DNA from 2 places in the Lactobacillus juensis genome. Region 2 is predicted to be linked to the other one. Evidence: predicted binding sites of a transcription regulator. Region 2 holds the regulator's gene; the other holds the start of a gene.

Region 1 (12,609 bases), 500 kb from region 2:
TCCGTTTTATATACCGGAATTGCGCCCTTTTACTGGTCTTGATAAGAGAGTTTTTAATTATGTGATGGAGAAAAAGGAAACGCGCAGCTTTTATCAAAAATTTTTGGACTTATTAAAAGATGCTTTACCAGGCTATATCAAAGAGGGTAAAAGCAAGTTGACTATTGCTATCGGTTGTACAGGTGGACAGCACCGCAGTGTAGCAATTGCAAAGCAATTAGCCAAAGATTTGGCTGAAGATTACACGGTTGACCTAACCCATCGTGAAATTAGTCGTTACACTAGAAATAGGTGATTATATGACATTTGATGAAAAAGCAAATCATACCAGTAAAAGCAGGAGACCTCATGTTGTAGTTATTGGTGGCGGTACAGGTCTACCTGTTGTTTTGAATGCACTAAAAGAGAAAAATGCTGATATTACAGCAATTGTAACAGTATCAGATGACGGTGGGTCTTCTGGTTCAATTCGCAACTTTATTAATGTTGTTCCACCTGGTGATATCCGTAATGTCTTAGTATCGTTAAGTGAAATTTCCCAAGAAGAAAAAGACGTCTTTCAATATCGTTTTGAATCTTCCGATTCCTTTTTCTCTGGTCATGCCATTGGCAATTTAATTATTGCTGCTTTGAATGAAATGCACGGAAATATTTTTGATGCTGTCCAGTCTTTATCTAAAATGATGAAAGTGGACGGACATGTTTTCCCAGCTTCTAATGAACCCTTAACGCTTAACGCTGAGTTTGTTGATGGCTCCATTCAAGCTGGTGAAAAAGAAATTACTGATAAGGATAAAAGAATTAAACGGGTGTGGGTCACTGATACAAACTCCAAGTCGGAACCAGAAGCCGTACTACCTGTTTTAGATGCAATTAAAAATGCTGATGCCGTAGTCTTGGGCCCGGGGAGTTTGTTTACTTCAATTTTGCCTAATCTGATGATTCCTAATTTAGGGGAAGCTGTCAAAAAAACTAAAGCAGAAGTAATATATATTTGCAATATCATGACTCAGCTAGGCGAAACGGATCACTTTTCAGATTGTGATCACGTTAGAGTAATCAATGCCCATCTCGGCGGACATTATATTAATACGACATTGGTCAATGGTGCCAAAATAGATATGTCTAAGTTTAATCCTAAAGATTATGATGCCTACCTTGAGCCTGTTAAAAACGATTTCAAGGGGTTACGTGAGCAGGGCTGTCGCGTGATTACTGATGATTTTATTGACCAACATAGTGGCTTGGTTTTTCATGATGGCATGAAAGTAGCTAAAGAAATCATCAACTTGGCATATGCCGCAATGACTCGCAGAAAGGATTAACAAATAATGGCAAGCTATGCAAGTAATGTGAAAAAAGAATTGACCTCATTGCCAATTCATCCTGAACATGCTAAAGCAGAATTAGCTGCTTTTTTGCGTATGAATGGTGTTTTAAATTTTCACGAGCATCAGTTTAGCCTTGATATTACTACTGAAAACCCTGCAATTGCTAGACGGATATTTTCTTTAATAAAGACCGCATATAAAGTTGAACCACAACTAATAGTTTCACGAAAAATGAAGCTTAAGAAAAATAACCAGTACTTGGTACGATTGCAAAATCACGTTAAAGAGATACTGAATAATTTAGAAATTTTAACGCCTACGTTAAATTTAATTACTAGAATTCCAGACAGAATTATTAAATCACGTGAAGGAGCAATGTCCTACCTTAGGGGTGCGTTTTTAGCTAGCGGTAGTGTGAATAATCCCAACACTAGTAGGTACCATTTAGAGATTTATTCTATTTATCAAGATCATAACGATGATTTACTTAAGATTATGAATGATCGCTTTAATTTGAATGCTAAAAGTACGAAAAGGCGACGGGGTTACATTGTATACCTAAAAGAAGCCGAAAAAATTGGTGACTTTTTACATATTGTTGGGGCATTAAATGCAATGTTGTCTTTTGAAGACCTGCGTATTATGCGTGATATGCGTAATTCTGTCAATCGGCTTGTTAATTGTGATACAGCCAATTTAAAAAAGACGGCAAATGCTGCTGCGAAACAGGTTGAAGACATAGAACTAATTGAGCGCAAAATTGGCTTAGAAAATATTCCTGAAAAATTGCAGGGTTTGGCTAGACTAAGATTAGAGGAACCAGAACTTTCACTCAAAGAAATAGCACAGCAAGTCCCGGACGGTCCGATATCAAAATCAGGAGTCAATCATCGTTTTAAAAAAATTCATGATATAGCAGAAAACATCCAGAAATAAAAAAGAAACTCATCCATGCGGATGGGTTTCTTTTATTGTGTTGAAGTGACGATAAGGTCTATGCCACTATTAGTTATATTTTTAGCAATAGCAATAGATGGGGTTTTATCAGTAATAATGGTCTTTATTTTTTTTGAATTGAAATCCGATAAAAGAATATAATCTTTTTTTCCAAACTTTGTATGGTCAATTAGTAATATTGTCTTCTCTGATTTTGCAATTGCTGCTCTCTTCATGTATGTTTGGCTTTCGTCGGCCATATATATCCCATTTTCATCAATTGAACTACAAGAGATGAAATTTAAATTTGGTCGATAATTATTGTTAAGATCATAGATTGCTTTTGGACCTAGTATTGAATTAGAGCGATTAGAAATTTGTCCTCCCAATACAGAGATGTCAATATTCTTTAATTGTGTAACTTCATCGACAATATTTATATTATTTGTAATAATATGCAGATTTTCTTTTCCAGCAAAATACTTGGGCAAAAAAGTTAAGGTTGAAGACCCATCCAAAAATATAGCAGCTCCATTAGTAATCAAATCTGCTGCATATTTACAAAGCTTATTCTTAACTGCCACATTTTCACTTCTTCGAGTTGCATAAGCAATTTCTACGTTGGAATTTTCAAGCAAACTGACATAACCGTGTGTTCGACTAATTGTATTTGTCGCTTGGAGACTTATTAGATCTCTTCTTAAGGTTGAAATACTTATTCCTAATTTTTTTTGCAATTCTTTTGTACTTATTCTTTTATTTTTAGCTAAAATTTCGATTATTTGCTGTAACCGATCTGCTTTTGAAACATTCAACTTTGCTCCTCCTGTTTACCCAATAATTCAAATATCATATTATCAAAAGAAAATGAATATGAAGATAATAAAGATTTTTATAGTTTTAGATTTGAACAAAATGGCTGATAAATTATATATATCTTAACAGCTTTAATTATAACGTTTACAAGGCTTGAGCACGTAGAAATATATTTTACATATTTTTTATTCTGAGTTCATAAATTTGAACATTTGTGAACAAATAATATATTTTTTTACATAAAAAACTTGAAATGTGCATGAAAGCGTTTTATAATCATACTTGTAATTTGAAAGTTCAAAAATGTTCGAACAATTGAACAAAAGGAGGATTTAATGAGTAGTTATTCCGATTTATTTGACCGTAATCTCGTATTCTGGGACCTAAATGCAAGCAATTGCACTGAATTATATCAGAAAATTGCCAAAGAGCTTGAAAAATTCAATGTAGTTGAATCAAGTTATTTTAAAGCTTTAACAGAAAGAGAAAAAGAATTTCCTACTGGTTTAAACACCCAGTATTTACCTATTGCCTTACCACATGCTAATCCTGAAAATGTCAAAAAGGCGTTTATCGCTGTTGTGAAAACGGCAGGACAAATCAAGATGAAGCAAATGGGAACTAATGAGGATATGGAAACAAATTATTTTTTCTTTTTAGGAATTGTTAAAGAAAAACAAGATTTACAAGTCAAGTTATTACAAAGATTTATGCAGCTGATGAATGACGAAAGTTTCGTTAAATCATTTAAAAAGCTGTCTAAGCCAGAAGAAGTTTATGAATTTTTAGTAAATAGATTTTAAAGGAGTTTATTATGTTAAAAATTGTTGTTGCATGCGGTAGTGGTATTGCTACCAGTGAAACAGTTGTAGGTACTGTAAAGTCTTTTTTGGAGGACCACTCAGTAAAAGGAGTAGAGGTTGAAGCAACAGATTTTAAACAACTAGCCAGTGTTTTGCCAAATTATGATATTTATGTTTGGTTAGCAAAACCCACACCGGAGATTCATGACATTTGCAAAAAAGAGGGGATTCCGGAAGTGAACGGAGTTGATATTTTGACAGGGTCGAAAGGTGACAAAACTTATCTAGAATTGGTCAATGCCATGATGTCATTAAAAAGTAAGGCATAATGAAAGGAGATGAGTTAAATGGAGATATTAAAAAACGTAGTCAATTATGTTCTTAACTTAGGAGCAGCGGTCTTTGTACCATTGATTATGTTCATCATCTCTATCATAGCAAGATTAAAATTGAGCAAAGCGGTTAAAGCTTCACTTACACTAGGTGTTGCTTTTAGCGGAATGACTTTAGTTGTTAACTACATGACTGATTCAATATCACCAGCTGCTAAGGCAATGTCTAAGATGTTGCACTTAAGCTTGAATGCTATTGACCAAGGGTGGCCAGGTGTAGCTGCAATCACATGGTCATACAAAGCAGCTTTTTTGTTCTTTCCGTTCTTGCTACTAATTAATTTTGTCATGCTGACATTTAATTGGACAAAAACTTTGAATGTAGATATGTGGAATGTTTGGAACAAAATTTTCACTTATGTAGTTGTTTTATACTTCACGCATAATGCATTTTATGGCTTTATTGTTGCCGGCATTCAAATAGTTTTAGAACTAAAAGCAGGAGACATGTGGCAACGCCACATTCAGGATTTGACGGGAATTCCAGGAGTTACTGTTCCTCATTTTGTTACATTGTTTGCAGTGGTATTAATGCCACTAAATAAACTTTTAGACTTTATTCCAATAATGAATAAGCCAGCCGATGCTAACGCAATTCAAAAGAAGATAGGTATTTTCGCCGATAACTCAGTGATGGGTGCGATTATTGGTTTATTACTAGGTTTTGGAGCAGGCTATTCTGTTTCAGGTTCTTTGAAACTTGCCATTGAAGCCGCAGCAGCCATGACAATGTTTCCAATGATTTCAAAATTATTCATGGAAGCCTTAAATCCGATTGCTAATGCTATGAACGAAATGATGAAGAAGCACTTCAAAGGTCGCCAAGTATTCATTGGATTAGATTGGCCAATTCTTGCAGGAAGAAATGAATTATGGGTTACAGTAATCATTTTAGTACCAGTTATGTTAATTATGGCGATGGTTTTACCTGGTAACACAGTTTTACCGTTTGCCGGAATAATAAATCTGTCATTTGTGGTCGCAGCCTTGCTTTTAACAGGAGCCAACCTGTGGAGAATGCTGACATTAGGTATCATTACAACCCCAATTTTCCTTTACGGAGCAACTTATTTTGCTCCAGTTATTACCAATTTGGCTAAATCGACGGGAGCAGTTCATGTTAATCCTGGTCAGCAGCTGTCTTGGTCAACTTTTGAAGGACCAGATTTTAGATTGTTTTTTGCCCAAGCCTTTAATGGCAAGTGGTGGGCAATAGCTGCAGCTTTAGTATGGTTATTAATTTTTGTTTGGCTTTATAAAGATCAAAATAAAATTGCCTTGCCAAGCAAGCGTTATGCCCTAAATAATGGTCAGGTTAACAATGAAGAAAGTACTCAAGATGATCTTGAGGTTAATGAAGAAGATAAATCATGGAGTATTTCTAGTATAGACGGCATTGATTTTGCTAATGTGCATAAAAAGATTTCGAGTCCTGCAACAAAAGGCAACTTCACAATCAACGATATTAATGACGTAGATTTTACGAACTTTAACAAGTAAAACGGAGTAATCAAATGAAAGATAAAACTCCAAAAACGAAAAAACTAACCAAAATATGGTGGTCGTTTGCTTTATTCATTAACATCATTTTAACGATTCAAGCAATTTTGACCCAAAATATTATGGGTTGTATCAGCGTAACCTTGTTTAGTCTTTTTATAGCTAAATATGGTGATCCAGTAATTTTTGAAAATTATAATCGCCAAAAAGAAATTAAGTATCAGGCTGCCTATAAAAAACGCAAAGAATATGAAGTAAAGAAAAGAGATAATTAGATGATAGAGAATTACAATATAACTAAGGAAAGACTTCCTTTTGAAAATGAACGTAAAGATATTGCTGAAGTAGCACGTGAAATGTTTAATCGGAAGATGACAAATATCGCTGGTGGAAATATTTCCGTAAAAATTACTCCAGATGAAACTTTCTCTTATGATAACCAGACTTATTATGCTAACCACGATTACTTACTAATGACTCCTACTTTTATGTCAGAAGCGTGGTTTTCAAAACTAAATGCTTCTCAAATTTTAGTCATTGATTTGGAAACAGGCAAAAAAATGGCTGGTGAAGGCCGATTAACCCGTGAAATCAACATGCATATAGGAGCTTATAAAGCAAATAAGGATATTAGAGTAGTTTACCATTCTCATGCTCCGAAAAGCATGTTTTGGGCAACACTGGGTCAGGATATGCCTAATTTAACAGAGATTACCTCTTTTAATGTTCCTCTTGGTAAAATTAAATGTTTACCATACCGAGTAGCCTGCAGTAAAGAACTTGCAGATTTAGTGCATGATGAACTGGTAAAGCTTGGTGATAATGCAAAAGAAAATATTTTTCTATTAAACAGCCACGGGGTTTTAATTACTGAAACAGATTTGCATGCTGCAGCACAAGTTTTAGAAACAGTTGAGTGGAATGCAGAGATTGCATATAAACAGGCGATCTTTAAGAAATTAGGAATTATAGATCAATATCAATCACGTGGCCAAAGTACTGATGGTATGGTAAGTTGAAATTCTAGGATAAAAGTAAATATCTATTCAAGCAAAAAGGAAGTCAGATTGAAGTGACTTCCTTTTTTACTCTTAAAGAGCATCAATTTTTTGGTTGATGATAAGTTTTATTTCTTTTGGTTAACCATGATTTCATCAATTAAACCATAGTCTTTAGCCTGCTGAGCGGTCATGTAGTTATCGCGCTCAGTATCCTTTTGAATCTTTTCTAAAGGTTGACCAGTAGTTTCATGTAAAATCCGGTTAATCTTTTCACGGCTCTTTAGAATCTCATTGGCTGCAATTTGAATATCAGTTTGCTGACCTTGAGCACCACCTAAAGGTTGGTGAATTAGAACCGTTGAATTAGGTAATGCGAAACGTTTACCTTTTGCACCGCTAGTAAGTAAAATGGAAGCCATAGAGGCTGCCATACCAATAGCGATGGTTGAAACATCTGATTTAATAAAGTTCATGGTATCCATGATTGCCAAACCAGAAGTAATTACACCACCTGGTGAGTTAATGTAAAGTGAAATATCCTTGGTGTTGTCTTGAGCATCAAGAAATAGTAATTGTGCAATAATTGAATTTGCCATATCATCGTTGATTTCACCACTTAGCATGATGATTCTGTCTTTCAATAAACGTGAATATATGTCATATGCGCGTTCGCCACGTGCAGTTTGTTCAATAACTGTAGGTACAAGCATTTTTCTACCTCCTAAATATAATTAGCACTCTATCAAGTACAGTGCTAATTAAATCACTTACATTACTTGCTGTCAATGAAAGTGTATTAAAATTGTATTCTTTTTAATAAGGTTTTTATTATATAATTTAGATGTAAACTTAAATATTGGAGGATATATTTTGAAGCTTTATAAGAAAACAATAACCTATTTACTGACTCTAGTTGCCGGACTATTGATCTATACCGGTTTTTCAACTACATCAGTTGCGGCAGATTCCAGTAGCACTCAGCCGCCAGTTCAAGATGATAGTAATAAATCATCGAATAGCTCAACTGATGCAAATTCTGATAATACTGATGCCAATAAGTCTGGTCAAACTGATCAAAACGGCACAGATGATCAGGATAATACTAAACCTAAGCCAAAGCCAAAACAGGTTGTTACTGGTTTTGCTATGATGACAAAAGTTGCCGGTAATAAAAACTATAAGGTTTGGAAAGAAGTTAAAGACGGCAAAGTTAATACCAAAGTAGCCGACGGTATTAATTTTCAATATAGTCATATTCAGTCGGATCAACTGATCGAAACCAAGAAATATCGCTATTGGCGTATTTATGTCAATGGTCGTGAAGTAGGTTATGTAAATGAAAATTACTTTGACAGAAACAGAATCGCCGTTCCTAAGACTGTTACTTTGGTTCGCAATGAGTTTTATGACTTTTCAACAAAAGATGCAATTTCATATGTTACAAATAGTATGGGAACCGTAATTGACAATAGTCAGGTAATTGTTTCTAAAGATAGTATAAATTGTGGTACTCCTAAAACATATAAAGTAAAATATACATATGGAGACGCAACTGCCACCGTTAAAGTAACGGTTAGAAAGAGCACTAAAGAAGGGATTGTTAATGCTGATACTTTTAATTCCTTCCCAGCTCAACCAGGCACAAATGATTATCAAGCTTGGAAAACTCATTATGGTTCATCCTTAAACTATGTTAGTCCCACAGAGTATAGTCCTGAAGATAGTAAACATACTTTAACCAGCGGTAATTTGACACTGAAAACTAAGTTTTATCAACCAGTTTTATTAAGTGTTGCAGATCCAACAGATGATAATATTAATCGTGTCGGCCATATCCCAGAAGGAGTAACCGTTTCTGATGGTTGGGCCTATACTAGTCTTTTGAGTCATACCGATGTGATGTCTGGGCATATTGTAGGTTACGATTTGAACAAATTAACTAGTCCATATAATGCACAGCACCTACTTGATATGACCCAAAAGAAGTTTAACAATTACGTTAAACATATCAAAGTTAGTCCATATATTCCAATCGGCCACGGCCAAGCTATGGGCTCAAGTGACAAATACATTTATGTTTTAAACAACGACAATACTTTAAAAGACACAAATGATTCTGAAGAATTAATTCAAATACGTAAAAGCGACTTGCAGATTAATAAAATTTGGACAATCAAAACGTGGATTGATGACGGCACGACTAACCGCTATTTCCATAATGGCGTGATGATTTCTGATTATGATATGTACACCGTTTATCATGATACTGAAAATAATTGTTATGAATACTGGGAATTTACTCGTACCGGTGATAACTGGTATCCAAAATTAGTAGGAAAAACTGATGGCAACTTCGTTAATAACAATTCACCTGTCCAGGGTTTTACTTATGATCCCAAGCATAAAAACTTTTATTTAGCCTTTAATGATTTGATTTTTAAAATCGGCCGTAATGGTAAAATAAAGGATACTTACTCATTTGATACTGGTCGAGAAATCGAGGGTATCACAGTTAGCGATAATAAGCTATATGTAAATCTAGCTCAAAGAGCTGAATTACTCGTAAGTATGAATATTAATTAGACAAAATAATTTGAATAAGAGCTGAAAAGCTCTTATTTTTTTGCTTATTTACTAATAAATTAATATGTAATTCAGGCTCCAAAAAGCAAGCGTATTTAACCCTAAGATACCTCAATAGAGAAGGTGACCCGACTAATTCCAGGCATAAATAAAAAAGAGCCTCAGCTCTTTTTTTCTTTCTTTTGGCAGTCTGGACAGATACCGTATATTTCAACATGACTAGAAGATGTAATAAAATCAGTTTGCTTTTCTGCTTCTGTTCTCATGCGGTTTTCAATTGTATCGAATTCAGGATAATAGACGTCAGCAATTTTGCCACACTTTTTACAGATAATATGGAAGTGGGGTTTGACAAAGTAATCGTAGTGTAGAGAATCATCACCATTTTTTATTTCAATTACAATTCCGGTATCAACTAATTTGTTTAGAGTATTGTAAACCGTAGCACGATAAGTAGGCTCATCACCACTAATTGCTGAAAAAATTGTAGCTGCAGTAGGATGATTATGATGTGCCATTAAGTATTCTAATATTTTTAAACGGGGCTTAGTTGCTTTTAAGTGATGGTTACGCAATAAGTTTTCAGCATCATCATGAAAATTAGGCAAAGTTCTCATCTCCTTTATTATTTAGTTATAGTTTAGCATTTTTGGTAAAGAAAAAACCGTCTTAAGCAAGGCGATTTTATTTAATTATTATTTTTCTTCTTGATGTCTTCTGATAGTTGGCATAATCAAACCAAGTAACAGTAATACTACAGGGGTAGCGATATTTAGACATAATGTAAATGGATCAGATGAGTACATACCCATTAAACAGCATGCAATAGTAACTGCCAATCCCCAAAGGCCAGCTATATATGCCAGCCATTGATGCTTGGTCATTTGGTAGTTGTCAAAACCCTTGTGGAACTTTTCATGTTGTTTTCGTAAAGCCAAATATGCAATAAAAACCCATAGATAACGCATTGGCATTACAATCGAATTGAGTTTGACTAATTGCGCCATTACTGCTTGTGCATCAGGCATAACGGCTTGAAGTGCTATAATTCCACCCGAAAGTATAACAATCATCCAAATACCATTAATGTAGGCACCATGCTTATTAACTTTTAAGAGCTTTTTAGGAATGAAGTCTTTAGCTTCTTTGCCTCCTAACAGCATTCTAAGAGGAGCATCAATACTTATAACCAATGCGGAAAATTGACCTATCACATTGCACCAGGCATAAATGTAGAGGAATAATCCACCAACTCCGTAATATTCACCTAATTTTTGAAAGGCAATGTAAGGACCGTTTGAAATGTATTCATTCAAATTGCCATTAACGGTCTTTGGATCAAACATTAATGCTAAAGCTATTGTGCCCAAAATAGCTGAAATCATCACCATTCCGGCTAAACCTAACATAGCTTTAGGAAAATTTCTTGATGGATTTTTCAGTTTATTAACATATGGTGAAATCTTCTCCGCTCCACCAACAGCAAATACCAAAATAGAAAGAGAAGTAAAATACTTAATGTTAAAATCTGGCACAAAGTTTTGCCAATTCCAGTTTACAGTATTGAAAGTAGCGTGCGGATTAATCATTGGAGCCGCAAACATCATGATAATAAATAAAATTGACATGATGAACATTGAAGTACCAGCGATTGTTGACAAAGTTTTGATTACTGGAATTCCCCGACTGGCTACCCAGCAAAAGAATAAAAAGACTACTAGTGTAGCTAATTGTGTCCAAGCTGTTGGCAGACTGTCATACCAGTTTGTATTTCCAAAGATACCCCAGGCCATGCCTCTCAAGCCACCTGTACCTTTACTGGAAATGTAAACTACGTGAACGGCCCAAAAGGTCCAGCCAGCATAATAAGCCCATTTAGGTCCAATGGTGGCGTTAATCCAAGAAGCTACGCCGCCTTCAGAATCTTTAAAAACAGATCCTAGTTCACCAACCATTAAGGCATAAGGAATAAAGAAAAGCAGGAAAATAACAATCCAGCTGAATATTACCTTTGTACCATCAAAATATATAAATCCGTTAACAACGTTGCCGAAGCTCCATACTATAGAAAAAGCCATAGTAGCAAGCGTTGTCCACATCATCTTTTTAGAATTGTTTGGTGTTTCACCCATGAAACTACTCCCTTATTTTAAGATAACAATTTTATTATTTTAGCTTAAATGGTTTTAAAAATCTAATAAAAAGTAATTTATTTTTATAACGGCGGTAATTATTGATTTATGCCTGAAAAAGTGCAAAACTGTTATTATATTAAAAAGAAGGGGTTGTAAGCTTTAATGAAAAAAAGATTTAAAAACACGCTGCTGGTTGCTGGAACGATAGCCGCAGTTGGTTTATTTGTTGGGAGTAATAATTCATACATTTCTGCTAAAAGTTATCATAAGGCTGTCACTAAGATAGCTGGTAATGGCAATTATGCAGTTTATCATCATGCTTCAAAGAAAGGACCATCTGGAAAATTTACTTCGACAAAGTATTTCAAACACGCTCAGATTCAGTCTAAAAAGTCAATAAATACTAAAAAGGGCAAGTTTTGGAAAATAATTGTTGATGGTCGTACAGTTGGCTGGGTTAACCAAAACTTTTTTGCCAGAAATAAGATTTCAGTAGCTAACAAAGTTAGTTTAGTACAAAATAATCGATATTCTTTTAATACTAAAGATGCGATTAATTATGTGACTGATAGTGCCGGAACAGCTGTTGACGCAAGTAAAGTTAATGTATCCAAATCTAAGATTAATTCGGGCACACCAGGAAAAACAACTGTCAATTACAGTTATGGCAAAGCTAAGGCTAGTGTTGCTGTAACAGTTCGCTCTGATAAGAACGAAGGTATCGCAGCAGCCAATAAAACTCCTAAAAAGGGTCCAAAGGAAGTTACGACGTGGAAAGGTAGTTCCAAGTCTTCATCCAGAAATTGGAATGCGGCTCATCACTATACCCCAGAAACCAGATCCAATACTTTTAGAGCTAATGGGTTAACGTTAAAAACTAAGTTGTTCCAGCCTCGGTTTGTAAGTCTTGACTACCACAAGGCTGGCGACAAAATGGGTCAGGTAGGTGTAATTCCTGAAGGAATTACTGTTCATGGCTCGAACTTCACTGTTGCAGTCTTTAACTCAAGCAAAGCACAAAACGGTCATTTAGTTTCTTATGACTTAAAACACATTAACAAGTTTAAGGCTCAAAACTTATTAACCCTAAACTGGTCAACTTTTAAGAAATA
Region 2 (12,609 bases):
CTTTTCTGTTGAGAAGATTAATTGATCGACTTCATTACGAAGGTCAACTTCTTCTTTCTTCTTCTTATCCTCTTCAGCATGTTCTTCAGCTTCTTTTTGCATCTTCTTAATTTCTTCATCGGATAAACCGGATGAACTCTTAATGGTAATCTTTTGTTCTTTACCAGTTCCCATATCCTTAGCAGAAACATTAACGATGCCGTTTTTGTCAATATCAAAAGTGACTTGAATTTGTGGCACACCACGAGGAGCTGCAGGAATATCAGTTAATTCGAAGCGACCTAATGTCTTATCATCGGCAGCCATTGGGCGTTCACCCTGCAAGACGTGGACATCAACAGCAGGTTGATTGTCGGCAGCAGTAGAAAAGATTTGACTCTTCGAAGTTGGAATTGTCGTATTCTTTTCAATTAACTTGGTGAATACGCCACCCATGGTTTCAATACCTAGCGAAAGTGGAGTAACATCGAGTAAAACAACGTCCTTAACGTCACCAGAAATGACACCACCTTGAATTGCGGCACCTAACGCAACAGCTTCGTCTGGATTAATTGAGTGATCAGGCTCTTTTCCTGCCCACTTCTTAACTGCATCTTGAACAGCAGGAATACGAGTTGAACCACCGTTTAAAATAACCTTGTCAATATCATTAACTGTTAATTCAGCATCTTTCAAAGCATTATCAAATGGAATTTTAGTCTTTTCAACTAAATCAGCAGTCAATTCGTCAAATTTTGCTCTAGTTAAATCAGCTTCCAAATGTAATGGACCAGATTCACCAGCCGAGATAAATGGTAATGAAATGTGAGTTGAAGACACACCAGAAAGATCTTTCTTAGCCTTTTCAGCAGCATCCTTTAACCTTTGCAAAGCCATTTTATCTTTAGAAAGGTCAACACCATTTTCATCTTTAAAGTTCTTAATCAACCAATCAATAATCTTGTTATCGAAGTCATCACCACCAAGGTGAGTATCACCATTAGTTGAAAGTACTTGGAAGACTCCGTCACCTAATTGCAAAACGGAAACATCAAAAGTACCACCACCAAGGTCGTAAACTAAAACTTTTTCGTCTTCAGCATCTTTGTCAAGACCATACGCAAGTGAAGATGCAGTAGGTTCGTTAATTATTCTCTTAACGTCTAAGCCCGCAATTTTACCGGCATCCTTAGTAGCTTGACGTTGAGCATCATTAAAGTATGCCGGAACGGTAATAACTGCTTCGGTAACCTTCTCACCAAGATAATCTTCAGAGAATTTCTTGATATATTGCAAAATCATAGCAGAAATTTCTTGCGGTGTGTATGCTTTATCACCAATCTTGACCTTATAATCAGCTTCACCCATGTGACGCTTAATTGAAGAAATAGTATTTGGGTTAGTAATAGCTTGTCTCTTAGCAACTTCACCGACTTGAATTTCTCCATCCTTGAAAGCTACTACTGAAGGAGTTGTCCGATTTCCTTCAGGGTTAGTAATAATTTTTGGTTCCTTACCCTCAAGAACAGCAACCGCTGAGTTGGTAGTTCCGAGGTCAATTCCGATAACTTTTGACATTGATATGCTTCCTTTCAATTATTGTGCTACAACAACCATTGCTGGTCTTAAAGTACGATCTTTGTATAAGTATCCTTTTTGCAAAACACGCACAACATGATCTTTTTGATCCTCATTTTCAGCTTCAACTGTCTGAACAGCTTGGTGCAAATTGGGATCAAACTTCACACCTTCAGCAGTGATTTCACTAATTCCGTGATCTTTCATGGCTTTAACCAGAGAATCAAGTGTCATTTGCACTCCCTTTTTAAGCTGCTTTGAAGCTTCATCATCAACCTTTGTTGCCAAAGCTCTTTCTAAATTATCCATCGCTGGTAAAACATCTTTGGCTAAGGATTGTGATTCATATTTAATAAGCTGCGCTCTTTCATTATTATAACGATTTTGCATATTTTGCATTTCTGCTTGACTGCGCAAGTACTTATCTTCCAAATCGTCTTTTTCTTTTTGCAACTGAGTCAAATTATGCTGTAATTTACTTTCTAAAGATTCAGGTTTCTTTTTTTCGTTAGCCTTAGCTTGAGAATCCTTTTTAGTTTCTTTTGATGCAGCCGCTTCCTTTTGCTCTTTTTTTGAGTTTTTACTATTATTTTCTTCTTTACTCACGGCTAACCTCCTTTATTTGAATCTACCATAATAATCAAGCAGCTTTTTAGATAGCTCGTTTCTAAAATATTCAAGTAATCCTATAACTTGAGAATACGGCATATTATCAGGGCCAAGTAGAGCAATTATACCTTTCCCATGGGTACCAACACTGTACTCTGCCGTAAGCAGACTATAATCCTTTAACAGATCATTGGACAATTCAGATCCTAAGCTAACCCGAACAGGATAACGGTCACTTTTAGAATTTTGCTCGCGATCCAAAAGACTGGATATCAAATCATTATGCTCAATCATTTCATATAATGAACGCAAATTAGAAACATCGCTTAAAGAAATATTATTGAGTAAATTAATCTGACCATCGACATACATTTGCTCGCTGGCAGCATCACTAATCACATCTTCAACTAAATCTATTAATTCAGAAACATGAGCAGCTTTTAGTTTTTTTCCTAAGGTCTTCTTGAGAAAACCTGGTGTAACTTGATCTAAGGTTTTTCCAACCAGTTCATCGTTAATCATACGTACGGCACGCTCAATGTCATCACCATGAATATTGTTTGGTAAGCTATAAACCTGGTCATGAACATCACCATCACTAGTACCTAGAATAGCCATAATTTGTCTGCTAAATAAAGGCACAATCCGAAAACCTGTAATAGTTAAATCACTATTTTCAGGTCCTTCCGCAAATGCAGTGTAATTTGTTAAGTCAGACAAAATTTTAACCGCTTCTTGTACGATGTCATTTACTTGATGAAACGGCTGATCAAGCTGATTAATGATTTTCTTGTAAACAGAAGATGAAATTTGTAAAGGCTCAACTAAATTGTCAAGATAGTAACGGTACCCTTCAGTTGAAGGTACACGACCACTTGACAAATGAGTTTTTTCAATCAAACCTTTATCTTCTAAAATCGCCATTTCATTACGAATAGTTGCGCTTGAAACTTTGATAGGCAACTGATTCATGACTGTCTTAGAGCCAACAGGATCATGTGTCTGCGTAAAATCATTGATAATAGTTTTTAAAATTAATTCTTGACGTTCGGTCAACATAAATATCGCCCTCACTTTTAGCACTCAATCCTATTAGGTGCTAACAATTAATATGATACTAGCTTTTAGCAGAATGTCAAGTTGAGTGCTAACTTTTTTACAAAAAACATTCATCTCTTTAAAATCAATTATACTAATCAATATTTGCAAAATAAGTCTTAATTTCTGACTCGTCAGCGCTCATTTGTTTTTTTAGATCCTTCAAGTTATCAAATTTAATTTCACCACGGGTATACTTATACCATTTAATTATTATTTCTTCATCATAGGCTTCTTGATCGAATCCAAATAAATTTGATTCAATATAAAGTTTTTTACCTTCATTAATCGTGACGTTATAGCCCACACTTGTCATAGAGTCATACCACTTACCTTTAATCTTGGTCTTAGTAGCGTATACTCCAATTTTAGGAACAACTTTGTCCTTAGGCCAAACGAGATTCGCAGTGGGAAAACCAAGCTTATGACCATTACGTAAACCGTGACCCACATAGCCCGACATAACATACGGAAATCCTAATAACTTCGCAGCCAATTCCATATCCCCACTGGTGATGGCCCTTTTAATTTCGGTAGAGCCTATTTTTTGGCCATCATACGACTGCTTTGGAACATCAATAATATTGAATCTTCCTTTGGCAAATTTAGGGAAGTTTTTCATATTGGCAATCTGCTTGGGACCATAAGTATAGTCAAAACCAGCTACAACTGTATCGGCATTTAATTTGACAATAATCTTATCAACAAATTCCTGTGCAGTCAGTTTGCTAAATGCATCATTGAAATGCATCACGAGCAAAAAATCAACTTTTAGTTTCTGCATTTTATAGGCTTTTTCAGCTAGTGTATCAATATAACTAACTTCTTTATTTTGATAAATTTCTTTAGGATGCCGATCAAATGTCATTACTACTAATGGTAAATGCTTTTGAATTGCTTTTTCTTTTGCGATTTTGATTAATTCTTGATGACCACGATGAACGCCGTCAAAAAACCCTAAAACAAGAATTATTTTTTGAGGAATAATATTTTCCTTAAACGGGTAAGTTAAATGGATAATTTCCACAATAAGACCTTCATTCACTTATTCATTTTGTAAAAGCATTAAATAAGGGCGATACATGGTACCATCTTTCTGATAAATTGCCTTAACGCTATTATTGTACCGTAATGCCACCTTTTTTGCATTCGTTTTCAAAGAAATCGTTGCACCATTTTTAACTTTGACCCACAGATCTGTATCAATATCCTCATGGACATAACTAGTAAAGAAAGAATCGATCGGTTGAAGCAATGCAGTTACCAAATTAGGATTTTTGGTAATTTCAGTCAATTTAACAGCTTGATCTATATCAAAGCCAGAACTAGAGGTGCGGCGCAAATTTTTCATTACTGCTGGCACACCAAGCTTTGTTCCCAAATCATTTATTAAAGAACGAACATAGGTCCCTTTGCTGCATTCAATTTCAAAATCAAAAACCTCTTGACAATTTTCTTTATCAAAAACAGGTTCATTTGTAAGATTATAAGAAAAAATTTCAACCTGCCTTTTAGGCCTTTCAACTTTAATACCTGCTCTTGCATATTCATACAAGTGCTTGCCATTTACTCGGACGGCCGAATAAACAGGTGGTACCTGCTCTATCTTGCCCACAAACTCTTGCATAGCTTTTTGAATTTGATTTGCTTTAACTTCGGTAGAAATTTTTTTAAAATCTGTTTTTTTGCCACTAATATCGTAACTATCGGTGGCAAAGCCTAAAATTCCTTGACCTATGTATTTTTTGTTTTCCTCATGCATCAGTTCAATCAATTTTGTGGCCTGACCGATTGCAATTGGTAGCACTCCCGTAACATCAGGATCCAGGGTACCAGCATGACCCATTTTTTTAATATGCAACACTTTGCGTAAATGATAGACTACGTCGGCACTTGTCATACCCTTATCCTTATCTATCACTAAAATACCATTTAACATTTTTTAATACCTTAACCATGAAAAAAGCGCTTCACAGCGCTTTTCTTAATTATTGCGATTTGCATCCTGCTTTTTTACTTCAGCGATTAACTGATCAATTTTACTTCCATATTTAACTGAATTATCTCGTTTAAAAATTAATTCGGGAACTTTATAAACAGTTAGGACTTGCCCTAACAAATGCCTCATCATTCCCTTAGCCTTATTTAAACCGGCAGCCGCTTCTTCTTCTTTTTTAGAATCTTCAGAAAAAATACTGTAGTATACAGTAGCATAAGAGAGATCATTTGTACATTCAACCGCTGTAATTGTAACATCATTAACTCGTGGGTCACGAATATTTTTGCGTAAAATTTTCGTCAATTCACGGAGGATTTCTCCTTCAACACGACCTATTCTGTGTTTCATACTTTCCTCCCAGTTAACTTATTCAGGCTTAACTTCCTGTTTTTCGACGGCTTCCATTTCGTCACCAATCTTAATATCATTATAGCCCTCAATAGTTAAACCACAATCGAATCCTTGCTTAACAATCTTGGCATCATCTTTGAACCGTTTGAGTGACGCAACTTTTCCAGTATAAATAACAACTCCATCACGAATCAAATTGATTTCAGAATCTTTTGAAACATATCCAGAATCAACAAATGCACCAGCAATCGTCCCAACTTTAGAAACTTTCCAAGTTTCACGTACAGTCAAGTTACCGACTACCTTATCTTCATAAGTTGGTTCAAGCATACCTTTCATAGCAGCTTTAACATCATCAATTGCCTTATAAATTATACTATACAGTCGGATATCTACTCCATCTGTTTCAGCTTGAGATTTAGCAGTAGCGGTTGGACGAACATTAAAGCCAATAATAAAGGCATTCGAAGCTCCTGCTAATGTAACATCCGATTCATTTACTGCACCTACACCCGCATGAATAATATTAACACGAACGCCTTCAACTTCTATCTTTTCAAGCGATTGTTGTAAAGCTTCTACTGAACCTTGTACATCTGCTTTTAAGACAACGTCTACTTCTTTCATGTTTTCTTTCTTCATCGTGTCAAATAAGTTATCAAGAGTAACATGTTGGACATTTTCACGAGACTGTTGTAAAGCTTGCTGTGCTCTTTGCTCACCAACGCTTCTTGCTGTCTTTTCATCATCAAAGACAACTATCTTATCGGCTGATTCAGGCACATCATTTAGTCCAGTAATTTCAACTGGCATAGATGGAGTCGCTTTTTCTACCTGACGACCGCGGTCATTCGTCATAACACGAACCCTACCAAAGCGATTTCCAACAACAATTGGATCACCAACTTTTAATGTACCTTGTTGAACTAGAAGGTCAGCAACTGGTCCACGTCCACGGGAAAGCCGAGCTTCAATAACGGTGCCGATAGCCTTTTGCGTAGGATCTGCCTGCAATTCCATGACATCTGCCTGTAAGAGAATCATTTGTAAAAGTTCATCAACATTTTCACCAGTTTTGGCAGAAATGTTTACAAAAATAGTGTCACCACCATAATTCTCCGGAATCAAATTGTATTTCATTAACTGTTCAGTAACATGTTCAGGATTTGCACCTGGTACATCCATCTTGTTAATTGCAACAATAATTGGAACCTTAGCACTTTTAGCATGGTCAATAGCTTCAACAGTTTGTGGCATAACTCCATCGTCTGCAGCTACAACCAGTACAACAATGTCGGTGATTTCAGCACCACGTTCACGCATATTAGAAAATGCTGCATGTCCAGGCGTATCTAAAAATGTGATTGGCTTATTATCAACTCTTACCTGATAGGCACCGATTTTCTGCGTAATGCCACCAGCTTCATGAGCAGACACGTGAGTATGACGCAAACGATCAAGTAAAGTAGTCTTACCATGATCAACATGTCCCATAATCGTAACTACAGGCGGACGCTTGGTCTGATGCTTAGATTCCTTAGAAGCAGCCATTCTCTTATCATAAAGAGTATCAATGTCAGATATATCTTCATGAACTTTTTCTTTGGCATTGATATTATATTCAGCAGCTACTAATTCTATTGCATCTTTATCAAGTGACTGATTTTGATTAGTCATCACACCTAACATAAATAGTTTTTTAACTATTTCAGCTGGTTCACGGTGCAACAATTTACCCAAATCTTGAGCATTCATACCAACTTCGTACACCAGTGTTTCTGGTAACGGACGTTCTTTTCTCTGAGTTGGCTGTTTCTTTGGTACCTGTTCAAATTGCTTTTTCTTATTCTTGCGTTTGCGTTTTTCTTGATGCTTAGAATAATTATTGGCACCAAAAGTTTGATTTTTACCTTTTCTGCCAGGTTTACCAGAATTACGGCCGTGACCATTACCACGACGCTTTTCTTCTTTTGCTGGTTCAGGTGCACTATTTGTATCTAAGGCTTTAGGCTTATTAACTGGACTTGCCTTTTGTTTATTCTTCATTCTGGCAGGTGAAGGCTTAATTATTTTTGGACCAGTTACTTTAGGTGCAGTAGACTCGGTTTTGATAACTTTGTTTTCTGATTTAGAAACAACTTTGTTATCTTCACCAGAAGATTTTTTAGCCTTAGTTTGGTCTTCATTATATGACTTCTGTACTTTTTCACTTTGACGGTTTAATTTCTTTTCGTCCACACGTTGTTTTTGTTTCAACTGTTTTAATAAATCCTGTGCTACCGGCTTTGAAGCCTTTTGACTTGGGTTAGTACCTTGTTTATTACGATCTTGAGCCTGTCTTGATCTATTGTTAGATCTGTGAAAATTGTTGGTTCTTTTGTTGTTCTTGTTACCCTTATTTTCCTCATGCTTTTTTTCATTTTTGCGAATTGAGGTAACGGAAATTTTGATTTTACTGCTCTTTTTCGCAGGTTTCTCTTGCTTTTGCGCGGGAGCGGAGCTACGAAAACTATCTTTTAATTGATTTACTTGTGAATCTTCAAGTGATGACATATGATTTTTAACATCAAGGCCCAGGTCCTTAGCCTTATTGACCACAATTTTATTATCGATGCCTAATTCTTTTGCCAATTCATAAATTCTTGTTTTAGCCATCAAATCACACTCCTTCATCTATTTTTTGTAACAATGCTTTGCAGAAACCAGTATCAGTAATTCCTAAAACCTTTCGCTTTTTTCCTATCGCTTGGGAAATTTCATTACTATTAAACTCGTTAATAATAAAAACGTCATTTTGTTTCCCAACTTTAGATATTTTTGCAGTGGTATCTGCATGACTATCTTGAGCTAAAATAATTAGTTTGACCTTTTTGGCTTTTGTGCCCACAGTAACAATTTCGGATCCTGAAACTAATTTTCCAGCTTTTTGACATAGTCCCAACAAGTTCAATGCTTTTTGTCTATTTTGCAAATCTATTTATCACCAAACAATTCTTTTCTCGCCTTTTGATGGTCAACATATGAGTAAAGTTCCTGGTAAAACTCTTTAGGCACTTTTGTTCCTAAACTGCGCTCAATTAAACCTTTCTCTTGAGCATTTTTGATCTGACTAGGATCAAGCGAAACATACGCTCCTCTACCAGGTTTTTTACCAGTAGGATCTACTGAGATATTCTTTTCTTTGTCAACTACAATACGCACCAATTCTTTTTTAGGCTGCATAGTATTAGTTAACAAGTCTTTTCGCATTGGAATCTTTCTTTTTTTCAAAAGTTTCACCTCTTGCTTTAATTTTCAGTAGAATCTACTGTTTCACCATCAGTAACTTTATCTTGTAGCTCATCTTCAGATTCGGTTTCTTCAGAATTTGTTGACTCTGCATCTGATTCATCGTCCTCAACAAAGTCACTATTTATTTTTGCAGCAGAATCTGAACTATCTTCAACTGAATCATCAGCTTCAGCTTGTTCATTTTCTCTTTCAGCTTGATCACTGCTTTCATCGACAAATTCCACTTCAGATTCCGGTCTAATATCTATCTTATAGCCAGTCAATCTGGCAGCTAAACGTACATTCTGTCCTTTTTTACCAATTGCAAGTGACAGCTGGTAATCAGGAACAATTACTAAAGCACTTTTTTCATTGTCTTCATCTCCAAATTGCACGGCAATTACTTCAGCAGGATTCAAAGCATTAGCAATGTAGTCTGATGGATCTTCTTCGTATTTAACTACATCAATATTTTCACCGTCAAGTTCATTAACTACATTTTGTACTCTGGCTCCTCTTTGACCAACGCATGTACCTACTGGATCAATATTAGGATCGTTAGATTTTACAGCAATCTTGGTCCTGTCTCCTGCTTCACGAGCAATTGAGACCACTTCAACAGTTCCATCATAAATTTCAGGTACTTCCTGTTCAAAGAGCCTTTTTACCATATCAGGGGCAGTTCGTGAAACCGTAATCTGTGCACCCTTTGAATCTGAACCAACATGAGTAACCAAAACTCGAATTTGATCCTGTGGATTATAGCTTTCACCTGGCATCTGATCGTTACGCGGCATAACTGCTTCAACATTACCAATTTTAACATAAACGAAACGATTATCACGTCTTTCAACAGTGCCTGTTATTAATTCATCTTCGTACTGAGAATACTCATCAATAATATGATTTCTCTCTGCCTCACGCAAATGTTGCATAATAACTTGTTTAGCCGTTTGTGCCGCAATTCTACCGAAATTTTTAGGTGCAACTTCGAAACGAATTTTATCACCAAGTTCATATGCCCGATTAATTGTTAAAGCATCCTTTAAACTGATTTCCAACCTTTCATCATGAACTTCTTCAACGACAGTCTTTTCAGTCATCAGCTTAAAGTCGCCTTTACGTTCATCAAATTCAACTATGACATTTGTTGCCTGATTATAATTTTTCTTATATGCAGCAACCAGTGCTGCTTTGATCGCTTCAACAATTACATCTTGTTTTATACCCTTTGTTTTTTCTAGAGTAGCGAAGGCTTCAAGCATTTCCTTAGACATAAATTTTAATCAACCTTTCTAAAACTCAATTGCGAAACGAATGCTTGCAATTGTTTTACGGGGAAGTGATAAAACTTTCTTTTTAGTTTTTACCTTTATTTCAAGTTCGATTTCGCTATCATTATAAGATTTTAAAGTCCCCTCATATTCTTTGCCACCTTCAACTTTCTGGTATAACTTTACATGCACATATTCATTTAAAGCTTTTTGCCAATCAGTCTCATTTTTGATTGGCCTCTCGATACCAGGAGAAGAAACCTCCAAAACATAAGGATCAGGGAACGGATCGGGTTGTATCTGATCAAGCTTTGCAGATAATAATTCACTTAACCCTGCAATTTCATCCATATCAATACCATTTTCTCGATCAACATATATTCTTAAATAGTTTTGACCCTTCTCTTTAACGTATTCTATATCAACAAACTCATCATTGCGTTCTGCAATAATCGGTTTAATTTCTTTAAGAACAGAATCTTTAACTTTCGCCAAGTACTTTCCTCCGTAATAAAAAGAGTGAGCAAAGCTGCTCACTCCGAATCATTTATTCGAACTTCTTTAGCAAGTATATCACATTTATATTAATACTGCAAAATTTTAAAAGAGTGAAAGTTGATTCTGCTCCGGCATTCCAGTTAGAACTTCATTATTTTCTAAATAATCCATAATTGACTGGGATACTTTTCCACGGTTTGCCAAGTCTTCTTTTGACAAAAACTTCTGCTCAGTTCTGGCAGCAACAATTTGTTTGGCAGCATTATTTCCCAGCCCGGGAACAGCGTTAAATGGCGCTAGAATCGTATGCTGGTCAATAATTTTAAAATTAGTGGCTTCTGACTGGTTAATATCCACCATTTTAATTTTTATTCCACGCTCTAAACATTCATTAGCAATTTCTAACACTGTCAGAAGACTCTTATCCTTGGCGGATGCGTCATTACCTTGATTTTGAATATCAGACATTGCCTTTTTTACCGTGTTTTTACCATGACTCATAGCTACTAAATCAAATAAATCAGCACGTACTGAGAAATAGGCAGTGTAGTAAATTTCAGGATAGTAAACTTTGAACCAGGCAATTCTTAAAGCCATTAATATATAAGCCGTCGCATGAGCTTTCGGAAACATATACTTGATTTTGAGACAAGACGGAATGTACCAGTCAGGAATTTTATCGTTTTTCTGTAAAACTGCCATATCATCATCACTTATTCCCCGACCATGACGAACTGATTCCATAGTTGAAAAGGCTACTTCAGGTTTAACTCCCCAGTGAATCAAGTCCATCATGATGTTGTCTCTACAACCAATAACATCTTTCAGTTTGCAAGTTCCATTGTTAACAAGCTCTTCTGCGTTTCCTAACCAGACATCAGTACCGTGAGATAGTCCAGAAATTTGCAGTAACTCGGAGAATGTAGTCGGCTTTGTTTCCTCTAACATCCCTCGGACAAATTTTGTACCAAATTCGGGTACGCCTAAAGTACCAGTTTCTGATTGAATTTGCTCGGGTGTTACACCTAAAATTTTAGGACTAGAAAAAAGCGACATTACTCCTGGATCATCGGGTGGAATTGTTAAAGGATCAACTCCGGAAAGATCTTGCAACATTCTGATCATTGTTGGATCATCATGACCTAAAATATCAAATTTTAAGATGTTATCATGAATAGAATGAAAATCAAAATGGGTTGTCAACCATGCAGCATTTACATCATCTGCAGGATATTGTACCGGCGTGAAGTCATATATATCCATATCATCAGGAACGACAACTATGCCTGCTGGATGCTGCCCGGTAGTTCGTTTGACCCCACTGACACCAGCTGCTAAACGATCAAGTTCAGCACCACGCAGATTCAATTCTTTTTCTTCATCATAGTGTTTAGCATAACCGTAAGCTGTCTTATCAGCAACAGTGGCAATTGTACCTGCTCGATAAGAATTATCGGGACCAAACATTACCCGAATAAAGTTATGAGCTACTGGCTGATAGTCACCCGAGAAATTCAAATCAATATCAGGAACCTTGTCACCGTGAAATCCCAAAAACGTTGCAAATGGTATATCTTGTCCATCCTTAACCAACTCTGTTCCACATTTGGGACATTTTTTATCAGGCAAGTCATATCCAGAGCCATATTCACCGTTTTCAAAGAATTGGGAATACTGGCATTTTGGACAACGATAATGTGGTGGTAATGGGTTGACCTCAGTGATACCAGACATTGTCGCAACTAAACTAGAGCCAACAGAACCACGAGACCCAACTAAATAGCCATCCTTATTCGACTTAGCCACTAGTCTTTGTGAAATCAAATAAATAACCGCATAACCGTTAGAAATGATTGAATTGAGTTCCATATCAAGTCTATCTTGAACAATCTTCGGCAATGGATCCCCATATAATTCATGTGCTTTGTCATAAGTCAAACGCTTCATTTCTTC

What was found. Region 2 encodes HrcA, which represses chaperone genes, less so after heat shock. Its sites were predicted from a motif close to TTAGCACTCNNNNNNNNNGAGTGCTAA; they were not measured.
Region 1: the regulator HrcA is predicted to act here: its motif matches at 7,511-7,537, upstream of clpP (ATP-dependent Clp endopeptidase proteolytic subunit ClpP).

The regions. Positions count from the first base shown of each region.
Region 1 covers NZ_BTTS01000001.1:692,174-704,782, reverse strand. Annotated here, with positions in the region: gene rapZ (RNase adapter RapZ) at 1-295, shown strand, start outside; gene mgfK (gluconeogenesis morphogenetic factor MgfK) at 300-1,325, shown strand; gene whiA (DNA-binding protein WhiA) at 1,332-2,267, shown strand; gene AAA926_RS03330 (DeoR/GlpR family DNA-binding transcription regulator) at 2,300-3,082, opposite strand; gene AAA926_RS03325 (PTS sugar transporter subunit IIA) at 3,419-3,886, shown strand; gene AAA926_RS03320 (PTS sugar transporter subunit IIB) at 3,898-4,215, shown strand; partial or broken gene AAA926_RS03315 (PTS galactitol transporter subunit IIC) at 4,234-5,575, shown strand; gene AAA926_RS03310 (hypothetical protein) at 5,793-6,053, shown strand; gene AAA926_RS03305 (class II aldolase/adducin family protein) at 6,054-6,797, shown strand; gene clpP (ATP-dependent Clp endopeptidase proteolytic subunit ClpP) at 6,905-7,489, opposite strand; gene AAA926_RS03295 (SH3-like domain-containing protein) at 7,650-9,362, shown strand; gene AAA926_RS03290 (Fur family transcriptional regulator) at 9,524-9,970, opposite strand; gene AAA926_RS03285 (APC family permease) at 10,058-11,494, opposite strand; gene AAA926_RS03280 (LBA0864 family S-layer associated protein) at 11,660-12,609, shown strand, end outside.
Region 2 covers NZ_BTTS01000001.1:193,704-206,312, reverse strand. Annotated here, with positions in the region: gene dnaK (molecular chaperone DnaK) at 1-1,557, opposite strand, end outside; gene grpE (nucleotide exchange factor GrpE) at 1,576-2,163, opposite strand; gene hrcA (heat-inducible transcriptional repressor HrcA) at 2,176-3,225, opposite strand; gene ribF (riboflavin biosynthesis protein RibF) at 3,359-4,291, opposite strand; gene truB (tRNA pseudouridine(55) synthase TruB) at 4,310-5,203, opposite strand; gene AAA926_RS00990 (ribosome-binding factor A) at 5,249-5,611, opposite strand; gene infB (translation initiation factor IF-2) at 5,630-8,269, opposite strand; gene AAA926_RS00980 (L7Ae/L30e/S12e/Gadd45 family ribosomal protein) at 8,274-8,585, opposite strand; gene rnpM (RNase P modulator RnpM) at 8,588-8,884, opposite strand; gene nusA (transcription termination factor NusA) at 8,902-10,161, opposite strand; gene rimP (ribosome maturation factor RimP) at 10,180-10,653, opposite strand; gene AAA926_RS00960 (PolC-type DNA polymerase III) at 10,759-12,609, opposite strand, start outside.